DNA from 2 places in the Bacillus mesophilum genome. Region 1 is predicted to be linked to the other one. Evidence: riboswitches for the same ligand, from Rfam matches in the RefSeq annotation. Region 1 holds a riboswitch; the other holds the start of a gene.
What was found. A riboswitch is a leader RNA that binds a small molecule or an ion and turns the genes downstream of it on or off. The one in region 1 is predicted to bind thiamine pyrophosphate.
Positions count from the first base shown of each region.

Region 2: it holds a riboswitch for thiamine pyrophosphate, as region 1 does, so the genes downstream of both, thiC (phosphomethylpyrimidine synthase ThiC) here and thiW (energy coupling factor transporter S component ThiW) in region 1, are expected to answer to the same signal.

Region 1 is NZ_WBOT01000001.1:943,048-949,226, forward strand. It holds gene thiE (thiamine phosphate synthase) at 87-731, opposite strand; gene thiM (hydroxyethylthiazole kinase) at 728-1,531, opposite strand; gene thiD (bifunctional hydroxymethylpyrimidine kinase/phosphomethylpyrimidine kinase) at 1,519-2,346, opposite strand; gene thiW (energy coupling factor transporter S component ThiW) at 2,343-2,837, opposite strand; TPP riboswitch at 2,998-3,087, opposite strand; TPP riboswitch at 3,213-3,316, opposite strand; gene F7732_RS04640 (CBASS cGAMP-activated phospholipase) at 3,367-4,281, opposite strand; gene F7732_RS04645 (shikimate kinase) at 4,507-5,007, shown strand; gene F7732_RS04650 (LTA synthase family protein) at 5,058-6,179, opposite strand, start outside.
Region 2 is NZ_WBOT01000003.1:489,330-495,508, forward strand. It holds gene F7732_RS11995 (FAD/NAD(P)-binding protein) at 1-1,076, shown strand, start outside; gene rpmG (50S ribosomal protein L33) at 1,101-1,250, shown strand; gene F7732_RS12005 (hypothetical protein) at 1,529-1,750, shown strand; gene F7732_RS12010 (DoxX family protein) at 1,743-2,264, shown strand; TPP riboswitch at 2,499-2,613, shown strand; gene thiC (phosphomethylpyrimidine synthase ThiC) at 2,752-4,536, shown strand; gene F7732_RS12020 (immunoglobulin-like domain-containing protein) at 4,775-5,605, opposite strand; gene F7732_RS12025 (sensor domain-containing diguanylate cyclase) at 5,850-6,179, shown strand, end outside.

The DNA of each region.
Region 1 (6,179 bases):
TTAGTATACAGGAATCAATGGACAAAGAGCCAGAGGAACGGTTTCTACAGACTATATTATCTGATATTCTTTATCATTTAGGCTTCTCAAATAGTTTCCGCTTTAGATCCTTTTCTGCCGAGCAGCAATTCTCTAAACTGTTCTGCTGCTTCACGTGGAGATGGTGCATTCATGATCGCTGAAACGATTGCAGCTCCTGCAAGGTCTATATGGTTGAGCTGAGTGATGTTCCCAAGATGGATGCCTCCGATTGCAACAGCTGGAATCGTGACAGATTGAACTGTTTTTTCAAGCATGCCTGGAGGAAGCACGGTTGCATTTCCTTTTGAAGCAGTTGGAAATGCAGCGCCAACACCTACATAGTCCGCCCCATCTCTCTGTGCTGCCTGTGCTTCTTCTGGATTTGAAACAGAAACACCTACAACCATGGAATCTGGGACAATGGCTCTTATTGCTTTTAAAGGGATATCTGATTGGCCAACATGTACACCTGCCGCATGAACTGCTAAAGCTACATCAACTCGATCGTTTATAATGAGAGGAACATCGTATTGATCTAAAAGCCTTTTTAACTCTAAGGCTTTTTCGAAAAATAGTTTGCCTTCACTCGTTTTCTCACGAAGCTGCACGATGGTTGCACCGCCCTTAACCGCTTCTTCTACAATAAAAAGCAATTCTTTTAAATCACGGGACTCTTCCGTTACCAAATAAACGCTATAATCCATTTTCATCGCAATATAACCTCTCTCTCCCAGACAGTTTCATTCATGGTGAAGATTTCATCCATTAACTTTACTTTAAACGTGCCAATGCCTTCGCCGTCTGAAATTTTTCTTCTTGCTCGCTCTCCAGCAAGGCTCATAACGCCCATTCCAACAACTGCTGCAGAGAAATAATCCTCAGAAACACCTGCACAAGATGCAATTAGAGAGGTTGTCATGCATCCAGTGCCTGTCACTGCTGTTAACCAAATATCACCATTTTCGATTTCTGCCACTCTAGTTCCGTCTGATATGGCATCATGTTTACCGCTTATGACAATAACGGCATTTAGCTTTTCAGCAGCCAGCTTTGCTAATTCAGTATGAGTTAAGGATAATTCACCAGCATCAACACCTCGTGTATTCGCCTGACCGCCAATAAGTGCGTAAACCTCCGTTCCATTCCCTCTTACAATATCCACCTTCACTTTTTTCATATAATCCATTGCCTTTTGGGTTCTATATGGAGTAGCGCCTACGCCAACCGGATCAAAAACGACTGGAATCCCTTTTCTGTTTGCTGCCTTTCCTGCCAGCACCATGGATTCATACATATCGGCTGTAATGGTGCCAAAATTAATCACAAGAGCATCTGCAAGTCCAGCCATCGCTTCAACTTCTTCTATACTTGTAGCCATTACTGGAGACGCACCTATAGCCAATGTTGCATTTGCACAATCGTTAATGGTTACATTATTCGTAATTTGATGGATTAATGGTTTCCCAGTTTCCAAGCCTCTGAAAATTTGATTTACGCTCAGTTGCTCCATGTCTTCTCTGCCTCCTGATACATATTTGCTTTTCTGTATAAATCATAAAAATGGTTTGTTGGACCATGACCCCTGCCTATATCAAGGCTATGCTCAATCGCCATATGTATATATGATTTGCTTCGCTTCACCGCTTCAAGCATATCAAACCCGCGAGCAAGGTTAGCAGCAATTGCCGAAGAAAGAGTACACCCTGTGCCATGTGTATTTTTTGTCTCAATTCTCGTGCCGCTAATCCAATGAAAATCGGTTCCATCATAATACAAATCATCTGGATCCCCTTTCATATGCCCTCCCTTTAACAACACCGATCTGGCGCCAAGTTTTGTAATCTCCACACATGCTTTCTCCATGTCTTTCTTGTTTGAAATAGGATAACCAAGAATGACCTCTGCTTCTGGAATATTAGGGGTAATAATAGTTGCGATCGGAAGCATGTGTTCTATTAAAGAAGTCACTGCCTCTGCTCTCAGCAAATGATGACCGCCTTTTGAAACCATGACTGGATCAAGCACAATATTAGACGGCGCATATTTTTGCAAGCCTTGTGCAACCGTCTCAATTGTGGATGCAGATGACAGCATCCCGATTTTTACGGCATCAACCGTAATATCATCAAATACAGCTTCTATTTGATCTCTGATAATATTTACTTCGATATCCTGTACAGAACGCACTTCCCGTGTATTTTGAGCTGTAATAGCAGTAATAACGGACATCCCAAAAACGCCATTTGCGCTAAATGATTTTAAGTCCGCTTGAATACCGGCACCTCCGCCTGAGTCTGAGCCTGCAATCGTCAATGCTGTTTTCATTGTAAAATGCCCCCTAATGCTTTATTTTTCACCATTACTTTCAATAATCCGTAACCCATCAAAGCACCTGTAAAGCTGCTGAAGATAAATGCCGGCACAAACCCAAATAGCGCTGCTTCCTGTCCAAGGAAAAGCACAGAAATCGGATAGGTTGCCATTGCGCCTAATATGCCTGTTCCAACCACTTCACCTGCTGCAGCAAAACTGAGTTTACGAGTTTTGGTGAAAAGAATAGCTGCTAAAAAGGCGCCAATCATACTGCCTGGATAAGCAAAAATACTGCCAGTTCCCAGCATATTTCTTAAAGTTGATGAAAGAAAAGCTTGAATAACTGCATACCATGGGCCAAGCAAAACAGCTGAAAGCACATTAGCAAAATGCTGAATAGGAAAGATTTTTGCAAATCCTACCGGTATGTAAATAAGACTGCTTGAAACCGTCGTAATAGCTGCAATAAATGCAGTAATGGTTAGTTTTTTTGTACTGCTCATCATCTTTTGTTTCCCCCTTCATATTTAATTAGTGTCAATCTTCATATTACATAAGCCAATCTCTTCCCTCCCAGCAGCTCATTTTCTAAATGAATACGGCTTATTCCTTAAAATAAAAAACCGCTCCTATACCAGAAGCGGTTAACAAACAGTACATGTGCACTTATGTTAACTGCTTCCCTACGCTAGTCTTAACTAGATCAGGTTCAAAGGGTTCTTCTCAGCCAATTTGGCGCCCCCAGCAGATTTTAAATTTTCAAGTTTTCACCACATTAAAATATTTTGATTTCTGATCCATTGGCTAAAAAAATGACTCCATAGAAACAAAAAGCCACTCATGTAAACACGAGCGGCGGATATGTATAGATCAGCAGATTATAATCTATAGCACTTCCCTACGCCAGTGTTAACAGGATCAGGTTCAAAGGGTTTGGCATGACTGCCATCTCAGTCTTATAAAGACACCCCTAGTGTAAGAAGTATTCATTTTTCAACACTATCATAACATTTTTGTATTATTTTGCAAACGTCATGTCTTTTCTAAAAATTCCTCTATATCCTTTTTTTGCTCCTCATATAGCTTTTCTCCCATAAGAGCCAGTTCATGTGAAAATGACACATCATCAAATGGCATTTCTTTTTCCAGCTCGGCATTGAGACGTAAATATTGATCATGCAGCAAGTGCCGGCAATGATATGAAATAGCTTCAGAAGAAATATGAAGTGCAAGATCAAGAAGTTTCGGTGTCATTTTTAGAGAGGGAAATTGAAAAGGCAGCCAGCTTTGAGCACCCCATTCTCTGCCTTCCCCTTCCTTAAAAGGAATAGATTGCAGTCCGGTCCCAATCGATAAAACATGGATATCTTCAAGTTTCTGATGAAAAAAACTGAGTGCCTCTGTGATCGTAACTAATGTTGGATTATTTGCCCATAAGCCGCCATCAATGGCTAAAAGTTTATTTTGCATTTCATTAGGGGGAAAATAAACCGGTGCAGAACAGGATGAAAGCACGGCATCCCACAGTTTAATATCTTCCTTTTTCTCTCCAGGACTGCGTACATGTGAGCGATGGACATACGGCTTTCCTTTATGAATATCGACCGCTGGTAAAAGCAATGGCTTTTCCACTTCACAAAGCAATGTCTCTCCGTAGGCATCTTGTAAATATTTTCGTAAATGATGGTTTGTATAAATGCTTTTAAATAAACCAACTGTGGCGTGTCTTTCAAAAATCTTTTCACCATGCTGAAGATAAATTTCATAAACATCTTCCATTTCCTTACCTACAGATGCAGCAGCTGCAATAATGGCACCTGTACTGGTTCCAGCAAAAACATCAAATAGATCTGCAATCTTACATTTATATTGTTTTTCAATATTTTTTAAGACGGTGACCGCCAAAATACCCCGTATTCCGCCGCCATCAATAGCTAAAATTTTCACATACTCACCTATATATTCGTTTCTTATAATGTTCCCTGATAATCCCTATCTATACAGATATTGATATATACTTTGAGCGCTTTCTTTAGGCATCTGGCATCTGAATACCAGCTTGGTTATATTGGAAGATAAAAAAGAGTTATCATCCTATTTATTTTTACAGCAAATTATTTCTATATTATAATTCTCTTAAAATGTAAAAGGAAATGGGGATCATCGCTTAATATGCATAAAAAAATTATCTTAACAGGTTTTATGGGTTCTGGTAAAACAACTGTGGGACAAATAATTGCCAAAGAGCTAAAAGTTCCTTTTATCGATGTCGATGAAGAAATAGAAAAATGGTATGATCTAAAAACGACTGAGATTTTTAAGCATTACGGAGAGCAGGAATTCCGCCGTACTGAACTTGATCAAGTAAAAAGAATTTGCAGCAATAAAGAAATTCAGGTCGTTTCATTAGGTGGAGGTGCCTTTTTGCAGGAAGAAATCAGAAATACCTGCATGGAAAATGGAACTGTCTTTTACCTTTCCGTTTCTTGGGATGTTTGGAAGCAGAGACTGGATTCTTTAGTGCCTTCAAGACCACTGCTGCAGGGAAAAACAGAAAAGGAAATTCACCGTATTTTCACAGACCGGCAAAAAATATATAACACCTTTCATTTTAAAATAGAGGCAGACAATGGAGCAGAACAAACAGCAAAAGAGATCCTTCAAGAAGTGTAATCTGCTGAAAATAAAAAGGAGATCGTTCGAAAAACGATTCTCCTTTTTTCTTATAAATCTAAAAACCTCAATAAATCTCCATTTAAAATTTCATCTGACATATTTAGCTCATCTCTTACCTTTTCTAAATTAGAATTACATGCACCTTCTTCGGCTTCTTCGCCGCTATTTTTTTCATAGCAGACATTATTGATATAAATATGCTGATCAGACACAAAAGATCCATCACGGAAAATGACCGGCTGATCATGATCACGCGTCATTAAATTCTGGCCGAATGAAGGTGTGTCAACATTCGCAATACCTAATAGCGATAGCAAAGTCGGACGGATATCGATCTCCCCGCCAATATTTGAAAACACCTTACCTTCTTGGCCCGGCACATGGATAATAACCGGTACTTTTTGCAGTTCAACATGGTGGACAGGTGACGGCTTTAGATCAAGCAATTCTAATACGCCATCTTCATATTTTTCAGATATCCCATAATGATCGCCATATAATACAAATACTGTATTCTCATATAAACCTAATTCTTTGAACTTATCAAACAGCCTTCTGATCGCTTCATCCTGATAGCGCACCGTTGTCACATAGCGGTTGACAACATCTTGTGAAGTTGCTGCTTCAGATATTAATTGATCTTCTTCATCAAGCAAAAATGGAAAATGATTGGTTAATGTGATCAGTCTAGTATAAAACGGTTGAGGCAGTTCAGAAATATATTCAACACTTTGTTCAAAAAAAGGAATATCCTTCAAGCCATAATTAACTGAATTCTCTTCATTCACTTCATAATCCACTTTAGAGAAAAAGCGATCATATCCGAGTTCATTATATATATTTTCGCGGTTCCAAAAATCAGCATCATTTCCATGCAGTACGGCACTGTAATACCCACCATTTTCTTTTAAGATTTTAGGCAGTGCATTAAACACATTTGACGGTTTTCTTACAAAAACAGAACCGCTTGATAATGGATACAAGGATGTATCCACCATGAATTCAGAATCAGATGTTTTGCCTTGTGCCGTTTGGTCATAGATTGAACTGAAATAGTAACTTTCATTTATTAGTTCATTCAGAAAAGGAGTAATTTCTTCGCCATTTACTTTTTGATTAATAACAAAATTCTGTGTAGATTCCATGCTAATTAATACAACATTCTTTCC
Region 2 (6,179 bases), on a different contig from region 1:
AGCTGCTCATCATTGACCCCCATGAAACACCGCTATACCGTTGGACCAAAACAACAGAAATGATTGAGATGAAATTTTTAAGATCACCGTCTGTACATCATCTGGATGTTGAGCCTTTCTCTTTGAGAAAATATGCTGACGACCAGAATCGAAAGAAAAGTGATTTTTATGGAGTATATAAACGGCCTTCATTGGAGCTTTTCAATGAGCATAGCCAAGCTCTGTTTCGAAATCTCAACATGGAATCCTGCTGGCATCAAGGCTGTGTAAATGGAGTTGACCGGGAAGATGCTAGCTGGACCATCAACACTGAAGCTGGGAATCGTTTTAAAACGAAAAACGTGGTACTGGCACTAAGTGTGAATGGCCAGCTGAATATACCGGAATGGGCTAGTAACCTTAAAGCTCACTCACATCAGCTCTTCCATATTTACGATGAAGCTGCCGATTTAACGAAAATAAAGCCTTCTATTGCTGTTGTGGGAGGCGGCATCTCAGCTGCCCATTTAGTCATCAAGCTGTCAGTCTTGTATCCCGGCCAGGTTCATCTAATTAAAAGGCATCCTTATCGGGTTTATGACTTTGACAGTGATCCAGGCTGGTTAGGACCTAAAAATCAGAAGCCATATCAATTGATTAATGACTATGATACAAGAAGAGAAATGATTAAAACGGCAAGAAATCGAGGCTCCTTGCCGCAAGAGCTATTCCGTAAACTGAAGAAGCTTGAGCAGGATCGAATTCTCAAAGTGATCGATGGTGAGATTATTTCCGCCCGAAACGGGAGAAATCACGAGCTTAGCTTAACCACCGAAAATGGTTCTGTTGAAGTTCAGTCCGTTATCCTTGCAACTGGTTTTAAGCCTGAAAGACCCGGTGGCGGCTGGCTGGAAAAGACGATTGAAAAATACAGTCTGCCTTGCGCAAGATGCGGATATCCCATTGTTAGTCCGTCCCTCGAATGGTGTCCGCATTTATATGTGATAGGACCGCTGGCCGAGCTGGAGATGGGACCGATTGCAAGGAATATTTCTGGAGCCCGTCAAGCGGCTGAAAGAATTGTTTTAAGTGTATAAATCAAACGAAAAGGAGTTTTGATCATGAGAGTAAACATTACACTTGCTTGTACAGAAACTGGAGACCGTAATTATATTACGACGAAAAATAAGCGCAACAACCCGGACAGAATTGAATTAATGAAATACTGCCCGCGCTTGAAGAAGCGTACATTGCATAGAGAGACGAAGTAATTTTATTTGAGAAGCCGGCTGGCGCACTATTGGTGCTGCCGGCTTTTTGCGTATTGTATGTCTTGAGCGGGGTTTGGCGGATAAATCGCTGTTTTGGGCGGATATATTTTTTTACGGCGGATAAATCCCATTTAACGGCGGATATCCAGGGTTCAAAGGTCTAGTAGTTATATTTTTTTAAGGTTTTGCAGTATTTTTATTGAATTCTTCGTTTAATCCAGCTTTTTTTCCTCAAATGAGCTCCAATAATCGGATTCTGATGTAAATAGAGGGCAGAAATGTCAGCAGCGGCAATTTCCTCACTAACACAAATGCTTTCTAGTGATGAAGATTCTATAAAAAACCACATTGTTCAACATTCCGTCACATCTTTATTACAACATTGTGAAGTTTATCACAATGTTGATGTAGAGTACCCTCCACCATGGTATATTCTAAGTGTAAGAAGCAATCATAAAAATAATCTTTCACTAAAAGAAAGGGAGATGCAAGATGATTAACACTTGGTTAAGAGAAAACAAAATTGCAGCAGCACTATTAACAGTTATACGTGTTTATTGGGGATATTTATGGATTACAGCAGGCTGGGGGAAAATCACAGGAGGATTTGATTCAAAAGGATTCCTGGCTAATGCAGCCGCAAACCCGGTAATGGGACCAGATGGTGCACCTGTTTTTGGCTGGTATAACAGCTTCCTTCAAAGCTTTGCCTTACCGAATGCCGATCTATTTAACTTCATTATTCCATGGGGCGAATTCTTAGTAGGACTTGGATTAATTCTTGGATGCTTAACAACAGCAGCAGCATTCTTCGGAATTTTGATGAACTTCTCTTTCTTGCTTACAGGTACTGTATCTCATAACCCGACAGACATTCTAATGGGTGTATTCATTCTAGCAGCTGGCTACAACGCTGGAAGATTCGGACTTGACTATTATGTAATGCCTTTTATCCGCAAGCAATTAAATAAAGGGAAAGAAGAAGAGAGTGGAGCGAACGTTAGCAGAGTGTAATGTGAATTTTCATTAATAATCTATTGTAAACAAATTATATAGTATGAGGTTGAATTAGGCTTACTAGTTCAACCTTTTTTTAGTTCAGTTTCTGAAGCTACATCTAGCAATCTTTAAAAGCTACTATATAACTTCCGCTCAGTATCAGAGTTTCTTTCGTCCTATTTTTCAATAAATCCTAAAATATCCTTTTATTTACTGTTCGTTTATATTAAACTAAAAGCACAATTGAATAGTTATAACTGGGGGAGTCCAATAAGCTGGGCTGAGAGGGAAACGCGATAAAGTTTCTTGACCCTTTGGACCTGATCTGGATCATGCCAGCGTAGGGAAGTTAGTGAATACTTGCTATGTATACTTCTGCATATTCTGAAGCTGGGTCTGTTTATTTTACAATGGACCCAGCTTCTTTTTATGCACTTCACTGAAGGATGTCTTTGCATTTCCCGAGATCATGTCCTTAACATTATGTTAAAGGAGAGATAAAATGATCAACCCCACAGTAAACGGTAAAATGATTTCCATTATGTCCAGCTTTCCCGGCAGCAAAAAAGTGTATGTAGAAGGTACTAGGACTGATATCCAGGTGCCAATGAGAGAAATTGAACTAAGTGCCACCACCGGATCTTTTGGAGGTGAGAAGAACGAGCCCATACGTATTTATGATACAAGCGGACCGTATACGGATCAGAATTATGCAGTGGATCTGACAAAAGGATTGCCGCCCATTCGCCAGAAATGGATCGATGAACGCGGAGATATTGAAAGCTATGAAGGTCGCAGGGTAAAGCCAGAAGATAATGGTTACCGCAATGAAGACGACCAGCGTACCCAGCACGGTGTGTTTCCCGGGCTAAAAAGAAAGCCTCTGCGGGCAAAACGAGGAAAAAATGTTACACAGCTTCATTATGCAAGGAAAGGGATTATCACACCTGAAATGGAATTTATCGCCATTCGGGAAAATATGAATCCTGAATATATCCGTGAGGAAGTCGCCCGCGGACGAGCCATCATTCCAGCAAATATTAATCACCCTGAAAGTGAACCAATGATTATTGGCCGCAACTTTCATGTGAAAATCAATGCCAATATCGGCAATTCCGCTGTATCCTCGTCAATTGAAGAAGAAATTGAAAAAATGACTTGGGCGACGCGCTGGGGTGCTGATACTATTATGGATTTATCGACCGGGAAAAATATACACAAAACACGGGAATGGATAATCCGAAATTCAGCTGTTCCTGTAGGCACTGTTCCAATCTATCAGGCACTTGAAAAAGTGAATGGGATTGCGGAAAATCTTAATTGGGACGTATTTCGCGATACTCTGATTGAGCAAGCTGAACAAGGGGTAGATTATTTTACAATCCATGCTGGTGTGCGGCTGCATTATGTTCCATTAACAGCTAAGCGAATGACTGGTATCGTATCACGCGGCGGTTCCATTATGGCTCAGTGGTGCTTATCTCATCATCAAGAAAGTTTTCTATACACACACTTTGAAGAAATATGTGAAATCATGAAAACCTATGATGTGGCCTTCTCATTAGGCGATGGCCTCCGTCCTGGCTCAATCGCAGATGCAAATGATGAAGCTCAATTTGCCGAGCTTGAAACATTAGGTGAGCTGACTAAAATTGCCTGGAAGTACGATGTACAGGTAATGATTGAAGGTCCTGGACATGTTCCAATGCATTTAATTAAAGAAAACATGGATAAGCAGCTTGAAATCTGTCAAGAAGCTCCATTCTATACATTAGGTCCGCTAACAACCGATATTGCACCAGGCTATGATCATATAACCTCTGCAATCGGCGCAGCCATGATCGGATGGTATGGAACAGCCATGCTCTGCTATGTGACGCCAAAGGAGCATTTAGGACTGCCAAATAAAAATGATGTCCGGGAAGGTGTGATCACTTATAAAATTGCTGCCCATGCAGCCGATTTGGCTAAAGGCCATCCAGGTGCCCAAATAAGAGATAATGCTTTATCAAAAGCAAGGTTTGAATTTCGATGGAAGGATCAGTTTAATCTCTCCCTTGATCCAGAACGGGCACTGCAATATCATGATGAAACCTTGCCTGCAGAAGGTGCTAAGACGGCTCACTTCTGTTCCATGTGCGGACCCAAATTTTGCTCAATGAGAATTTCTCAGGATATCCGAAACTATGCAAAAGAGAATATGCTTGTTTCAACTGAAGTTATAGAGCAGGGGATGAAGCAAAAGGCAGAAGAATTTAAAGAAGGCGGAAGTCAAATCTATAAATAGAACCATTTTGATATCTTGGTGAAATTGCAGTTTATTTTCGCTTATGTGCTGGATGAATGCTGAAGCACAGCTGGGTGAGAAAACAGTAAAAGGGGAGCATCTTATCCTAAAGGATCAACACATATGAAAAGCCAAAGAGCTCATTATCATATGAGCTCTTTGGTTTAGGGAAAATGCTATAGCAAGGAGTTTCCCAGCTATGAAAATTTGAAGTCTCGCCATTTAATCAGTCTTCTATTTATTCAATCGTAAATGATGCGGATATTCTGTCATCCTCTGTCAAAGTTTGAATTACACGATAGGTTCCTTTTTCAAGCTGAGAAAGCTCGACATCCTGCGAAAAAGTGCCTTCATTTCTTAATAATATCCCTATTGCTGGTGCCATTTGTTCAAACTCAAACTGCTCCCAATTTTCTCCGTTCCATTTATCCAATATCACACCATAACCAGTACCTAATTCAATCGTCCCCAAGTTTGTCAGCGTAACGGTCATCTTTTCTTCAGGGTAATAGTGTGTCTTGTCTAAATCAATTCTTGCATTTATTTCGTTATAGGGTACAAAGATTTGATGATATTCCTGTTTCCGAATTTCATCATTTTCACCTATTGCTACTTGTTCAATATAATAAGCAACATTCTCTTCATCTGGAATGGTAATAAAATAACTTGGATCCTGGCGCTCAACTGTTTTTTCTATGATCGTTTCAAACTTCCTTTCTTCATAATTAAATTTCAAGAATTCAACTTCATATCTTGCAGTGGGTGATAATCCATCGGGATCGATTTCAAATTGGTCCCCAGCCTTGTATACACGATGTGTTGTACGCTGATAACCTTCCTGATCACGATTTTCAAAAAAGACTGAATCCATTAAATCCAAAAATGATTTACTCTCAAATTGAATAGCTGTGTTTACTTTTGATTTGTCGATCTCTTTTAATTGCTGTGGAAGATCATTTGGTATCGTGATCTCTTTTTCTTCCTTTTCTACATGGTCTGTGCCGGCCGTACCTGAATTGCATCCAGTTACGAAAAGGGCAAATAAAGCGAATAAGATGATTTTTTTCATTTTTTTCCCTCCTAAAACAATAGACGGAGGAGATGGGAAAATGTTACTTCTTAGAACTTCATCTGTAAAACTATTTTGAAATATTAAACTGTATTTGTAAATCGGCTATACAAAAATTCCTTCACATCTTATATACTTACTATGTTCATGATTGATCATTATATAGCTTGAAAAAAGTTGCATCCTAGAATATACCTCCATGAAACGCAGCAACAATAAGATTAAACAAACGGAGAGGTTCTATATGTTATTTTCTAGTAGTCTGCAAAGGCAACTATCGATTATTTTTGGCATTCTTATGGTATTTTTAGTCATTATACTAAGTTTTTTAATTGGGCAGCGTTCCATTCAGGAAGTACAAACGGAAATTGGTGATTCATTAGCAGATATGGCCTATTTAATGGGGGACAAGCTTGATCGGTATATGTGGTCAAGAAATGGCGAAGTTGAGATTATCAGTGAAATGCAGACCATTAAAGAGCAGGAAAATCTTAACGAAATCGACCAATTGCTGAATCAGGTAAGAGAAAGCTTCCCTGCTTTCAGCTGGATTGGATTAACCAATGAAGCAGGG